DNA from 2 places in the Thermaerobacillus caldiproteolyticus genome. Region 1 is predicted to be linked to the other one. Evidence: riboswitches for the same ligand, from Rfam matches in the RefSeq annotation. Region 1 holds a riboswitch; the other holds the start of a gene.
What was found. Region 1 has a riboswitch for cobalamin ahead of ISX45_RS09350 (ABC transporter substrate-binding protein). Riboswitches for the same ligand answer to the same signal wherever they lie in the genome.
Positions count from the first base shown of each region.

Region 2: linked by a shared signal. The riboswitch ahead of ISX45_RS05595 ((2Fe-2S) ferredoxin domain-containing protein) and the one ahead of ISX45_RS09350 (ABC transporter substrate-binding protein) in region 1 are both predicted to bind cobalamin.

Region 1 covers NZ_CP064060.1:1,877,811-1,885,184, reverse strand. Annotated here, with positions in the region: gene ISX45_RS09355 (PH domain-containing protein) at 206-820, shown strand; cobalamin riboswitch at 963-1,182, shown strand; gene ISX45_RS09350 (ABC transporter substrate-binding protein) at 1,321-2,295, shown strand; gene ISX45_RS09345 (FecCD family ABC transporter permease) at 2,276-3,313, shown strand; gene ISX45_RS09340 (adenosylcobinamide amidohydrolase) at 3,313-4,797, shown strand; gene cbiB (adenosylcobinamide-phosphate synthase CbiB) at 4,797-5,750, shown strand; gene cobD (threonine-phosphate decarboxylase CobD) at 5,725-6,795, shown strand; gene ISX45_RS09325 (bifunctional adenosylcobinamide kinase/adenosylcobinamide-phosphate guanylyltransferase) at 6,792-7,349, shown strand; gene ISX45_RS09320 (adenosylcobinamide-GDP ribazoletransferase) at 7,349-7,374, shown strand, end outside.
Region 2 covers NZ_CP064060.1:1,129,650-1,137,023, forward strand. Annotated here, with positions in the region: gene ISX45_RS05560 (GNAT family N-acetyltransferase) at 1-154, opposite strand, end outside; gene ISX45_RS05565 (helix-turn-helix domain-containing protein) at 328-786, shown strand; gene ISX45_RS05570 (hypothetical protein) at 1,073-1,357, shown strand; gene ISX45_RS05575 (GNAT family N-acetyltransferase) at 1,801-2,331, shown strand; gene ISX45_RS05580 (tetratricopeptide repeat protein) at 2,291-2,764, shown strand; tRNA gene ISX45_RS05585 (tRNA-Gln) at 2,958-3,029, shown strand; gene rraA (ribonuclease E activity regulator RraA) at 3,140-3,622, shown strand; cobalamin riboswitch at 3,699-3,891, shown strand; gene ISX45_RS05595 ((2Fe-2S) ferredoxin domain-containing protein) at 4,034-4,414, shown strand; gene ISX45_RS05600 (energy-coupling factor ABC transporter permease) at 4,428-5,168, shown strand; gene ISX45_RS05605 (energy-coupling factor ABC transporter substrate-binding protein) at 5,172-5,456, shown strand; gene cbiQ (cobalt ECF transporter T component CbiQ) at 5,453-6,187, shown strand; gene ISX45_RS05615 (energy-coupling factor ABC transporter ATP-binding protein) at 6,188-6,994, shown strand; gene cobJ (precorrin-3B C(17)-methyltransferase) at 7,011-7,374, shown strand, end outside.

The DNA of each region.
Region 1 (7,374 bases):
ACATAGATGGAGTCTTTTAGTTACACAACGGGGCATTAAAAACATTTTACATATGTCGAAAATCTGTATTTTATATAGAATTGTTTGATAAGGGTATTGTCATGTTTGGATTATAAAATCAATTGGAAAAATTAACGATTATTATGTTATGCATGTTATAATGAGCATGTCTGTGTTTAGCACAAATGAGGAGAGGTGGAATAACATGTTTGGAAAAGTCGCTGCTGATGTGCTTGGATTAAGTGATGTAGGGGCTGTGATTAAACCGGAGAACTATGATAAAGTTGATGCCGACGATTATGTGATGCATGAAGATGGGGAGAAAATTTACTTTTTGATTAAGTCAAAGTCTGATGAGTATTGCTTTACGAACAAAGCGCTTATTCATCTTGACGGAACGAGCGCAACAAGCAAAAAGCGCACGCTTCGCCGTTATGATTACAGCAAGCATCGCATTTCTGATGTGACATTGGAAACAGCGGGTACGGTCGATTTAGATGTGGAAATTAAATTTAAAATCGGTTCTGAACAATACTCGATTGATGTGCATAAAAAGCATATCGAAGAAGTGAAAGATTTATATAAGGCATTGCTGAAAATCGCAGAAATCTGCCACGAAAACGAAACGACATTAGACTATGCTCGCCAAAGTCTAGAGTTAGCTTCTACAGTTTTAAGCCGCATTGCAAGTACACCAAATGATTTAGCGGAACAGTTCAAAGAGCTCAACCAAATTGCATTTCATTGGTTAGTTGACACGAAAAAACAATATACGGTAAAAGATTTTGGATTTGTGTTTGAGCGTTATATTCATAATTGATGATTATCCAAACACTCGGATCGGATTCGATTCGAGTGTTTAGGTTTGAATGATATCGCACCAGCTTCTTATTTTTTTATTGTCAATGATGGTCATTTGCATTAATATATAACTGTAAATTGTTCGACAAATTCACACAATTTTATATCATGGCAGAAAAGGTGTCGAACGGGCGCGGTGTATTGCCCTAGTAGACTTAATAGGGAATCTGGTGAAAGTCCAGAACTGTCCCCGCAACTGTAAATGCGGACGAAATGAAATCACCACTGTGCCGTGTGATGGCGAAAGCTGTTACCTGCATGGGAAGGTTCAGAGTAGGATGATGCATGAGTCAGTAGACCTGCCTTTGCTGCCGAATGTTTCCTATCTTCGGGGAGTGAGATGGTGAAACGACGAATGAATGTTTACATATCAAGCATTTCTATATTTTGTCGTTTCTTACTCATTCCTAGATAGGAATGGGTTTTTTATTTATACATCAATCAGAGAGGAGAATAAACATGAAGCAGTGGAAGTATTATGTGATGTTTCTTGCTTTTCTATTAACATTCGGGCTGCTGGTCGGATGTAATAGCGAAAACGCGAACAATGAAACAACTGCCAAAAAGCAAGAAGCAAAAACAGAAGAAGCAGTATTTCCGGTGACGGTAAAAGACGGATTAGGAGAAGAAGTGACGATCCAGTCCGAGCCAAAAAAGATTGTTTCGTTGATTCCTAGCAACACAGAAATCGCCTATGCGTTAGGATTAGGTGAGAAAATCGTTGGTGTGAGCGATTTTGACAACTATCCGGAGGACGCCAAAAAGAAAGAAAAAATCGGCGGCACAGATTTCAATGTCGAGAAAATTATTTCTCTGAAACCTGATTTAGTGCTTGCGCATGCTTCAGGTGCCCATAACTCCAAAGATGGATTACAACAATTGAAAGATGCAGGAATTACCGTATTGGTTGTGAACGATGCCAAAACGTTTGATGATGTGTATCATTCGATTGAATTAATCGGAAAAGCAACAGGGACGACGAAAAAAGCACACGAGATCATTGAAAATATGAAAACAAAGCTTGAGGCGATTAAAGAAAAAGCAAAAAGCATAAAAGAGAAAGATCAATTGAAAGTATGGGTCGAAGTATCACCGGCACCGGAAATTTATACGGCCGGAAAAGGAACATTTATCGATGACATGTTAAAGGTGATTTCAGCGAAAAACGTGGCTGGTGATCAAGAAGGCTGGCCGATGTTTACGGAAGAAAAAGCAGTTGCTTTAAATCCTGATGTCATTATTACAACATATGGAGATTATGTAAAAGATGCGACGAAGCAAGTGATGTCTCGTCCTGCTTGGAAGGACGTTCCAGCTGTGAAAAATAAACGGGTGTACGATGTGAATTCTGATTTAGTCACACGTCCAGGTCCGCGTCTTGTCGAAGGGGTAGAGGAACTTGCTAAAGCGATTTATCCAGAAGTCTTTCAATAATGCAGCGATTTACGCGGTGACGGTCGTCGTTGTGATCGTTTCTCTTTTGTTAGGGATATCGATAGGCTCTCTATCGATTCCCTTTTCTACTATTATTGATATTTTTTTATATCAATGGTTTGGAACTCCATTGAATAGCGATATTCCTACCAATCTTGTTCAAATCGTCATGGAGATCCGCTTGCCGCGTGTTGTATTGGCATTCTTGGTAGGCGCTTCGCTCGCACTGGCGGGCGCGGCATTTCAAGGGCTGTTGAAAAACGCACTTGCTGATCCGTATACGCTTGGCGTTTCTTCCGGGGCTTCCGTTGGGGCGGTCATTGTGCTCTTCTTCGGTATTCAATTGCCGTTTGTCGGCACGTTTACATTGCCGATTGTCAGTATTCTATTTGGGCTTTGTACGCTGTTTCTTGTGCTTTTGTTTACAAGAGCGGTCGAACGGAAGATGTCGGTTGAAACGATCATTTTAGCTGGAATTATGTTTGGTGCGTTTTTTAGTGCGCTTATTTCGCTCATGATTGCGTTGACGGGAGAAGAATTGCGGCAGATTATTACATGGCTGATGGGAAGCGTGGCGATGCGAGGCTGGAATTATACGATGATGACGTTGCCGTTTTTTCTTATCGGTTCTTTGTTATTGTTATGGAATTCTCGTGAGCTCAATGCGTTTGCGTTTGGAGAGGCAACAGCGGCTCACATCGGTGTTGATGTCATGAGGAGAAAGCTTGTTATTTTAACGGGCGCTTCGCTGTTAACCGGCTCTGCGGTAGCCGTTTCTGGCACGATCGGTTTCGTTGGCTTGGTCATTCCCCATATGATTCGATTAGTATGCGGTCCGAATCATCGCTTGCTTTTACCATTGTCGCTTTTGTATGGCGGTGCGTTTCTTGTCCTTGCTGATTTGGCCGCGCGAACGATCATTTCGCCGCGCGAACTGCCGATAGGTGTCATTACTTCCTTGATTGGTGCTCCGCTATTTGCAGTGTTATTTTTTAAAAGAATGAAGAGAAAGACGTGATGAATGTGCTCGAAGTGAATAACGTGTCTTATCGTTATCATGACAAAATGGTATTGCAAGATGTGACGTTTACCGTTCAAAAAGGGGAATTGTTTGGCATTCTAGGACCGAACGGCAGCGGAAAAACAACGTTATTAAAGTTGTTAAGCAAGGAACTGTCACTACAAACCGGAATGATTTTTCTCAATGGAAAGCCGCTTGTTTCGTTTTCACAAAAAGAATTGGCACGGCTTGTTGCCGTATTGCCGCAAAGCGTCGATACGACGTTCGGTTATACGGTAAAAGAAACGGTCGAGCTTGGTCGTTATGCTCATCAAGGCAGCCTTTTTCCAAAATGGACAGAGGGAGATGAGCGGGCAGTGATAAAAGCGATTGAGCAAGTGGAGCTGCTTGACAAAATGGAAGAAGGGATCGACCAGTTAAGCGGAGGGGAACGGCAGCGCGCATATTTAGCGCGGGCGCTTGCGCAAGAGCCTGACATATTGCTTTTAGATGAGCCGACCAATCATATGGATATTGCCCAGCAAATGAAATTATTAGATCGTCTTTCCAAATGGACAAAAGAAAAAAGGTTAACGGTGATCGCTATTTTTCATGATATGAATTTGGCAAGCTTATATTGTGATCGCATTCTTTTCCTTAAGCAAGGAAGCGTTATCGGTGTGAGTGAGCCGAATGATATGATCGAAGAATCGACATTGCGAAACGTGTTTGGCGCTCCAGTGAGGCGTCAAGCCCATCCCGTTGTGCCCAATCCAATTGTAACGTTTTTGCCAGAAATTGAGCTTCCGGAAAGGGAAAAGGAACTTCGTGATCGTTTGACGATAGAAAAGAGCCATGAGCGGATTGTTGTTACGACTTCCCAACCGTTTAAAGTGTTATCATCGTCGCTTGTGGGAGCTGGCTTTCAATGGGCGACTCATTTTGTGAACCGCCATGTGTCGAAGGATTATCGATGCGATGATGCTGAAGAGGAAATGAAGCAGTATTTACGGTCGCATACGTTGGACGTGAAGCGGACGATCGGGATGATGACAGCGGTTTGTTTAGAAGACGCTGCCTATGTATATCGGAAAGAAGAAACGTTTTCGCTGTTTACGATTGTTACAGCAGGGATTGGAAATGCAGTCGATGCTGCGAAAGCGTGGGAGAGGGACGAGTCTGCTAAAGGAGTCGGCACGATTAACATTATCGTGTTCATTGACGGAACGTTGATGGACGCCGCCTATGTGCAAGCGATGATGACGGCAACGGAGGCAAAAACGAAAGCGCTGTATGACGAGCGTATCCTTGATCCAAAAACGAACACGATGGCGACGGGAACTTCGACCGATTGTATCGCGATTGCTGCTTCACAAATGAATACCGTCTTTGACTACGCTGGCACGATTACACCACTTGGCAAAGCGATCGGTCGTTCTGTCTACGAAGCAACGAGAGAAGCGCTTCGCCGATATCAACAGCGAAGAGGGGACGATCAATGATTCATCATCTTTTTGCGATTATGCTGGCGGTGGCGCTTGATTGTTGGCTTGGCGATCCGCGTTGGCTCCCGCATCCTGTGCGGGGGATGGGGGCGCTCATTGCCTACTTTGATCGACATTTCAATCGCGGGCGCGGTCGGCGGCTAAAAGGAATATTCACCGTCGCAAGCCTTTGTCTCATTATATATGCGATTAGCTTTTTTCTCGTGTATACTAGTTATCGAATTACTACAGGATTGGGCATTGTCATAGAAGCGTTTCTTATTTTCACGACGATCGCAACCAAAAGCTTAAAAGAGGCTGCTTGGAATGTGCTTGTGCCGCTTGAACAAGGTGATATAGAGAAGGCACGAAAAGAACTGAGCATGATCGTTGGACGAGATACGGAAAATCTTGATGAGCGGGAAATTGTGCGCGCCTGTGTCGAGACAGTTGCGGAGAATACAAGCGATGGCATTACCGCTCCGCTTTTTTACGCGCTTCTTGGCGGTGCCCCTTTGGCGCTTGCGTATCGTGCCGTCAATACGTGTGATTCCATGCTTGGTTATAAAAATGATACATATCGCGATTTCGGATGGGCGTCGGCACGCTTAGATGATGTGTTCAACTATATACCGGCACGGTTAACGGCGATCGTTATGGTGCTTGTCAACAGGGAAAGACGTATTCGTCACTGTTTGAAGTTGCTCATGCGAGATGCGCACAAACATCCAAGCCCAAACAGTGGTTGGGGAGAGGCAGCAATGGCAGCACTGCTTGGTGTGCAACTTGGAGGAACAAATACGTATAAAGGAGTTGTATCTCATCGCCCGAACATCGGGGATCCGCTCCATCAGTTGAGGAAAGAGCATATTCGCCAATCGGTAAGCGTCATGATTCGCACTGTTTTCGCTTTTATCGTTTTGCTTTGGATAGGAGGGATCATCATTGAATTTACCGTCTCATGGGGCTAATCCTCATCAATTATATGAACGCATCGGATTTCCGGTTCCAAAAATGTGGATCGATTTTAGCGTCAATACGAATCCGTATTCGCTGCCGCTTTCAGCGTGGCCGACGCAAGCGGAATTTTGCCGCTGGGCAATGGAGTATCCCGACCCTGATGCTTCGGAGCTAGTCAGTTACCTTACTCGTTCTGAACGTGTTTCCAAAGAACAGTTGTTCATCGGAAATGGCGCTTCGCAATGCATTTATCTACTTGCACAATTATTTTCCAGGAAAAGAATCGGCATCGCTGAACCGACGTTTTCTGAGTATCGCCGGGCGTGTGAGGCCAATGGTTGCTCCATTTTTTCAATTGTTTCCGATGAAGAAAGCGATTGGACATATGAACAAAGTAAGCTGCTAGAGTTCCTAGAGCAAGTCGATGTGTTCTTTTTTTGCCATCCAAACAATCCAACGGGAACAGTGATGAAAAAAGAACAGTTATATTCACTTTTAGAAGCGGCAGACCAAGCCAATACGTTTGTCGTGATTGATGAAGCGTTTTATCATTTTTGGCTTGAAGCGTTTACTGCTATAGAATGGATTGATTTGTTTCCTCGTCTCATCGTTATTCGCTCGCTTACAAAAATGTATCATTTAGCTGGTGCGCGTATCGGGTACATTGTAGCCAATGAGGAGATCATTCAAAAGGTAAAAGCACTGCAACCGCCGTGGAGCGTCAGCCAAGTGGCACAACGGCTCGCGCTGCATTTTTTACCGATGAATGAGTTTGTGGCCCATACGAAGCGAATGATTGCCTGTGAGCGTGAACGAATCAAAGCGGTTTTGCAAGAAACAGGCTATTACGTGTCGCCATCGGTTGTGAATTTTTATTTATTGCGAGCGTCACATCTTTCGACGGAGAAACTGTTATATGATTTATTGAAAGAGGGGATGATTCCGCGCCATACAATGAATTTCCATAGTCTTGACGGAAAGTATTTGCGTTTAGCAGTCAAAACAAAAGAAGAAAATGATCAATTATTACATGTATTAACAAGGTGGTCGCGATGATCGTCTTTATTAGCGGCGGTGTTCGCAGCGGAAAAAGCGCGATTGCTGAGGAGTATGTGAGAAAACTCGCTTCTTGTGAAAATGTCGTTCATTATATTGCCACTGCCCAAGCAGTTGATGACGAAATGAAAATGCGTATTGCCTATCATCAAGAACAGCGCGCCCGGCAATCACTTCGATGGATGACATGGGAACGATCGGTGGGATTACACGAACTTGCTACTCGGTTTGGTTCCAATGATGTCGTATTGCTCGATTGTTTAACGAATTTGTTGGCGAATGAATTGTTTAGCGATGAAGGTTGGAAACAAGAAGATACTTGTTTTCAAAAAGCAAGGGGGATTTTCGAGGCAGTCGTGCAGCTCGCGGCTCACAGTAAAGCGCTTGTCATCGTTTCTAACGAGTTATTTTCCGGCAGTGTGCCTGAAGATATGGGGACATACCATTTTATGAAAACGCTTGGCTGGCTGCATCAACAAATTGTTACAAGAGCCTCTATAGCGATTCTCGCTCAACATGGCATTCCACTTGTGAAAAAAGGAGAGGCCGTTTGATGAAAACGATATGGCATGGGTGGCT
Region 2 (7,374 bases), 750 kb from region 1:
GTGAATGTTCAATCGACTTTATTATGGTGTCGCGGCCTCTTGTTTTTGCCCAATACGATTGTGCGAGAAATTCACATACACGATCAATCTGTATTTTTGTTTGATCTGTTGAAAGAGTAAAAGGTTCTTGTATATATTCGATGATTTGAAACAAGTCCTGTTTTCTCCTCTCTAGTTTTCAATGAATTATAATCAACATGAACACAAAAGACAATATAAAAATCATGATATTTACGAGTATAAACAAAACTTGTAATATTACACTTATAAAAGAACATCTATTTTATAAACAATAATTTTATTATGTCAACAAAAGAGGGGAGAAACATGGATAAACAAGAATTAATCGACCTTCTTTCAAGCAAAATGAAGCTGATTCGCACGGAAAAGGGATATACACAAGATAAGATGGCAGAAGTATTAGGGATTTCGAAAAAAACGCTCGTCCAAATTGAAAAAGGACGGACGCAGGCAAGTTGGACGCAAGTGGTCGCTCTATGCGCGTTATTCCGCGACAGCGAAATTATTGAATCGCTTCTTGGCGACACGCCACTTGAAGTGATTGAAACGGTTGCCCATGAAGAAATCGATGTGCCGAAAGGAAAAACGCTAGGTGGAAAAGTATGGTGGAAAGAAATTAAGCGGATGGGGCCGTTTCGCCTGCAGCAAAACATCATCAGCAAGCATTATCGTATTTTAGACGAGTATAATGATCGATGGTATAGCTCTTTTGATAAAGAAGAAGCATTAAAGCGGCTTGAGGAATTAGCCAAAGGAGCCATGTAAAGTTGCTTGTAACGAATCATTCCTTTTGCGCGACTAACTAGAAAAAAAGGGTGATTCGGTGAAGCGAGTGTGATGTTGTTATAGAGTGTCATCTTTTTATTTTGTTTTGCGCGCCGAGAAACACCGATTTACGCCTGTTCGTGGTTCCTCCTCGTTCACCGGCGGAAGAGTTCAGCAAAAGCGAATAGCGTGTTTTCGGGAGAAGTCGTGTGTACGTGTGAAACAAAAAGAAACGAACCGGGGGATGCGTGTGGTGATCTTTTCAGTCGGCCGTACGTGAAGAAGAATGAACGAAACGCATGTTGTCGTTTATATCGGCTTTGATGAGAGGATTGCGGATCGTGAGGGACGATCTTGTTTACGAGCATGGCGATACGGGGGCTCTGGGAATCTGCTCGCTTACGAAACCGCTGCCGCTTACAAATCCGATATCGATGAGTTGGGGAAAGGAAAACTGGTGGCGGTAGAAGAGTTAGAGAAGCACCATCTTAGCCCGTACGTGGCCGTCATTTGTGCTATTAGTTTTGTCATGTTTGCTGATTATTTGGAGAGACGTTTACAAAAACAGTAATATCGCCGATATATACGCTGTTTCCTAAATTTAACTGATTTTTGAAGCGTCTTTCTTCTCGAAGGCCTAGTTTTTTATCGGCATGAATCGCTCGTCCGTTTGTTGTCGTAATGGTAAGGGGGTCCATTCGATCATTTGTTGCAGTAAATTTCTTGAATGCTAATACCAAACGAGGCGATGCGGCAGAGCCGTTGTTTCTTTTTACGCTGAATTTAGTAGGCGGAGAACGATTTCATTCTCTTCGGCTACTAAAATGTGGTTCCCTGATTTGCGCATATCTAGGATGCATGGTTGTTCACGCTCGACGGTCATTTAACGTGCGTCTGAAGATTGGTTCCTAATATCGTTTTCGTGTGTGCCAATATCCCTGCAGTGTCTTTTGGAACGGAAAGGGATGATTCTTTTTTGATATTAGAAAAAAATTGAGTGAAAGGAAGATTGACATGCAGATTCGTCATGTATCTCCTCATGATTACAACGATATTATTAGTGTGTTAAATGACTGGTGGGGCGGGAGACAAATGGTTGACATGCTGCCAAAGCTCTTTTTCATTCACTTTCAAAACACTAGTTTTGTTGCCATCGAGCAAGAACAAATTATAGGCTTTTTGATTGGTTTTGTTTCCCAAACATATCCAGAGGAAGCGTATATTCATTTTGTTGGAGTTCATCCGGATTACCGGAAGAGAAAAATTGCTTCAAGGTTGTATGAGCGGTTTTTCGAAACAGTAAAAGAAAAAGGTTGCCGGCTTGTACGTTGTGTTACTTCACCTGTCAATCGTACATCAATCGCTTTTCACTCTCGCATGGGGTTTGACATTGAAAAGGGAGATCAGGAAATCGAAGGAGTTTCTGTATTCACGAATTATGATGGCAGGGGAGGCCATCGAGTGCTATTCGTCAAACATTTACAGGATGGGGGAAGAAACGGGGATGAGCGTTCCGTTAGCGCTGGCTATCAAGCTGCGAAATGAAGGGCATTTAGAACAATCAAGAGAACTTCTTTTAGATTTGGTCAAACGTTATCCGAATGATGGTGAAATTCATTTTTATTGCGGGCAAGTACATGATTCGATGGGATTGGAAAAAGAAGCGGTTGAATTTTATGAAAAAGCGGTTCGTTTAGGACTGAAAGAAGAAAGTTTAAAAGATGCATTTGTTTGTTTAGGAAGCACTTATCGCGTTTTGGGTAAGTATGACGAATCATTGGAAGTTTTAACAAAAGCACAGCAACAGTTTCCCGATTATAGGCCGATCCAAATATTTTTAGCATTAACATTATATAGTCTGAAACGATATTCAGAATCGATGGAAATTGTGTTAAAAAATCTAATCGATACGACTGATGATGAAGAATTGCATAGTTACCAGAGAGCTCTAAAGTATTATGCCGACCATTTAGAGTGATAAAGGGCGTGGACTTTTTGTATAATTTGTTGAAGACAGGGCATAACTATCAATGAACAGACAAAAAAGGTATACCGAAGTGCAAATTCATGTCAACTGATTTCCCAAATTCCCTTACAGAAATTATTGAAATTGTCCTGCGGTGTCAGCTCACGTAGTACAGTCAAAGAAGTAACTCATGAAGTTAATTCATTGGGCTATAGCCAAGCGGTAAGGCAACGGACTTTGACTCCGTGATGCGCTGGTTCGAATCCAGCTAGCCCAGTTCCTATAAAGGCAAGCGAATGGCGCTTGGCCTTTTTCTTTTGTTTGGAAGGATTTTTGACAAAAGTGTCAAATGATATAAAAAACGGACATACAGGGAAGGGGATTGGTGTGAAAACAGCGGATTTATGCGACCAATTTTTCGAACAACTTCAAGTTTGTCAATTATCGCTACATTCTTACGGGGGGAAAAAGGAATTTTCTGGACCGATTGCCACTGTTGATGTATTCGAGGATAATGTGCTTGTGCGTCAAGCACTTGAAACGATTCCGAAAGGATCTGTCCTCGTTGTCGATGGAAAAGGATCACGAAGCTGCGCGTTATTGGGGGATCGGCTTGCGCAAATCGCCTGCGATCGCGGGCTGGCAGGTGTCATCATTCATGGCTGCATTCGCGACTCGGCTGAAATAGCGAAGATGCCGCTTGGGGTCATGGCTATCGGCACCTGTCCGGTGAAAAGCAAAAAAGAAGGAAAAGGAATGCGTGATGTTGTGCTCGAATTTGGCGGTGTGCGCTGGGAGCCGGGCGCTTATGTGTATGCCGACAGCGATGGGATCGTCATTTCGCAAACGAAGCTTTCTGAAGCAGAATGATGAAAAAAGTTGTTGACGTTTTTCGAAAATTTATAATACTATGGATAAGGAAGCTTGTTCCATTGAAAACTGAATGACTCGTCAAAGCAAGTAAGGTGCCTTTCTCATAAAGGGATAGGCTTAAAAGGGAAGCACGGTGAAAAGCCGTCACGGTACCCGCCACTGTGATGGGGAGTTTCATTGCATCATGTCACTGAAAGCAATTTTCGGGAAGACGCAATGAAATGAAGATCCTAAGTCAGGAGACCTGCCTTATTTGTTCAGACGGATACCTACGGGATTATAGGTAGACGTGCTGGGAAAAGTGTGCCTTTATATCGGTTTTTAACGGCTGGCTTATTATATGCATTTTTTCTGCACCTCTACGTATAGAGGTGCTTTTTTATTTGGACGAAAAAGGAGAGGAAAAAAGTGGCGACATGGAATTTAATCGGAATGAAACATCACGTTCTTATTTGCAATGGAGGCAGTTGTATGCGAAAAGGGGGTGAGGAAGTGACAACAGCGATTCGCTCGGAAATTGAGCGTTTGGGATTGGACAGCGAAGTACATACATCTCGAACACGCTGCAACGGCCGGTGTGAAGATGCCTGTGTTGTCATCGTCTACCCTGAAGGAGTATGGTACAAAGCCATGAACGCGGAAAAGGGAAGAGAACTTGTGCAAAAACATTTGCGAGATGGTCAGCTGTTAGAAGAGGTGATGACATATCGATATGATGCGAAAAACGGGTTGACGATGTCAGAGAAATCGACTGCCCCCATTGGTGTTTTGAAAGTTTCTAGAAAGTAGAAAGGTGAGAAAAATGAATAAATGGAAATTAGCACTTTTGGTATGTTGTTTGAGCATTTATTTTACATTTAGCAGCTCCACATCTACGTTTGCAATGCATATCATGGAGGGATTTTTACCGGTTAAGTGGGTTATTTTTTGGTGGATCATTTTTTTACCTTTTTTTATTTTAGGACTGCGTTCTTTATTGCGTGTGACGCGTAAAAATCCTGAATTGAAGTTGCTCATGGCTCTGTCCGGAGCATTCACCTTTGTTCTTTCGGCATTAAAAATTCCGTCTGTGACGGGAAGCAGTTCTCATCCAACAGGAGTTGGGTTAGGTGCTGTTTTGTTCGGTCCGCTTGCGATGACGGTAATGGGGAGCATTGTTTTACTGTTTCAGGCGCTGTTACTTGCTCATGGTGGGCTGACGACACTAGGTGCAAACGCTGTTTCTATGGCAGTTGTTGGTCCGTTGGTGGCTTACGGAATTTATTGCTTTGGTATGAAGACTAGTATTTCTCAACGTCTTATCATTTTCTTGGCTGCCTTTTTTTCTGATTTGGCGACCTATGTTGTCACATCATTTCAATTAGCATTAGCCTTCCCTGATGCTACTGGCGGAATTAGCGCTTCGTTTTTAAAGTTTGTAGGTATTTTCGCTATCACTCAAATACCACTTGCACTTACAGAAGGACTGTTAACCGTGATTGTTTGGAATTTCCTTTGTACGTATAGCCGCCATGAATTAGAACAATTGCGTAAAGGGGTGTAAAAATTGAAACGAAATGTCTTCCTTCTCCTTCTCGCTGTCATTCTTGTTGCAGCACCATTATCGTTTATTCGCCATTCTGAGTTCGGTGGCACCGATGATAAGGCAGAAAAAGCTATTCAAGCGATTGATCCAAAATATAAACCTTGGTTTGAAACGATATTTGAGCCGCCTGGTGGAGAAATAGAAACGCTGTTATTTTCAGTACAAGCAGCAATTGGAGCAGGAGTGATCGGGTATATTATCGGCGTATATAAAGGACGTGCTGATCGAAGAGATGAAGCAAAATGATGAGCCGGTTTGATACAATTGCCTACAACAATCGATTACGAAAGGTACCTCCTGAACAAAAAGTTTTCTTTTCTTTTCTTCTGCTTTTTATCGTCATGTTAGGAAATCGTGACATGCAAACCGTTATTATCATTTGGCTGGCGGTATGGATTGTTTGGTATGCGCGTGTTTCATGGCAGGTGTATGTGAAAGCGTTATTGCTTGTTTTGACTTTTCTTTGTGTTAGTTTCCCCCTTCTTATTGTTTCGATCGATCATTCTTTTCATATTTCTGTGAACAGCAGCAATATCAGTTTAGTGATCACACTATGTTTTCGATCCATTGCAGCTTGGTCGTGCCTGTTTTTTCTTCTTGTAACAACACCGTTTACAGAGTTTCTTTATACGTTAAAGCGAATGAAAGTTCCATCAATTATCATTGAGCTGTTGTTTTTAACATACCGATTTGTTTTTGTTTTTGCCCGAGCAGCCGACGAACTTCATGTTGCTATGAAAGCGCGAAGTGGTGGAAATCATTGGCGTCATGCAGCGATGCTTATATTTCAACTTATACAAAAAACATGGCTATATTATGAAGCATTATCATTTGCTTTGCGTGCCCGCAGCTTTTCTGGCGAAATCACTTATGTGCAAAAAGAAGGGGACGTGTTATGTAAACGCTATTTATTCGAAGCGATTATCGGAGTGGTTATGATTGTACTATTGGGAGTAATAGGGGGAGAGCTGTTATAAATGTTGAAATTTCAGGATGTTTATTATACGTATCCAGACGGGCAATGTGTATTAAAAGGGTTGTCACTGCATGTTCCACTTGGGAAAAAGTGCGCCCTTATTGGTCATAACGGCTGTGGGAAAACAACGTTATTTTTACATGCGAATGGATTATTGATACCGGACAGTGGTGAAGTGTATTGGAAAGGAAAGAAAATCGACTATAAACAGAAGACATTGCAGAAATGGCGGCAAGAAGTTGGCATTGTATTTCAAAATCCTGAGCATCAGCTAATCGCTCCCACCATAACAGAAGAGCTGGCATTTGGCTTGCATAACTTGCGTGTAGAAAAAAGTGTAATAAATCAGCTCCTTCAAGAAACGATGGATGATTTTTCCTTACACAAATGGAGGGACAAGCCGATCCATCATTTAAGCCTAGGACAAAAAAAGTGGCTTTCGCTCGCTTCTGTCATGATTATGAAACCAAGTTTGTTAATATTAGATGAACCAACAGCGTACTTAGATCGCTTACAAGTGGAGCGTTTTATGGAAAAATTAAACGATATTCATCAAAAAGGGGTTACGGTGTTTATGGCGACGCACGATCTTGATCTCGTTTTCCAATGGGCAGATGTGGTGTTCGTTATGCACGATGGACAAATTGTGATGCAAGGGAAGCCGGAAGAAGTCTTTGTCCAAGGTGAAAGGCTAAAACAATTTCAAATTGGAGTTCCTTTGTTAGCGGCTGTATGGAACACCTTATTTCCTAATGAGCGTCGCATTCCGCGCAGCATAGAAGAAATAAAAGCAAGAATGAAAGTGTAAAAGAAAGGTGATAGAAATGAAAGGAAAGTTGTTAATCATTGGATTTGGTCCGGGAAGTGTGGATCACATGACAAAACGGGCGCGCGAAGGAATTGAAGAAAGTGACGTCATCATTGGCTATAAGACTTATGTTGAACTCGTATCGGATCTTATCACGGGAAAACAACTCATTAGCACCGGAATGACGGAGGAAGTAAGCCGTGCTCAGGAAGCAGTGAAATGGGCAGAGCGAGGTAAAAAAGTGGCGGTGATTTCCAGTGGGGACGCTGGTGTGTATGGAATGGCCGGACTTGTGTATGAAGTATTAATCGAGAAAGGATGGACGAAAGAAAGCGGCATTGAAGTGGAAGTGATTCCGGGAATTTCCGCGATCAACTCGT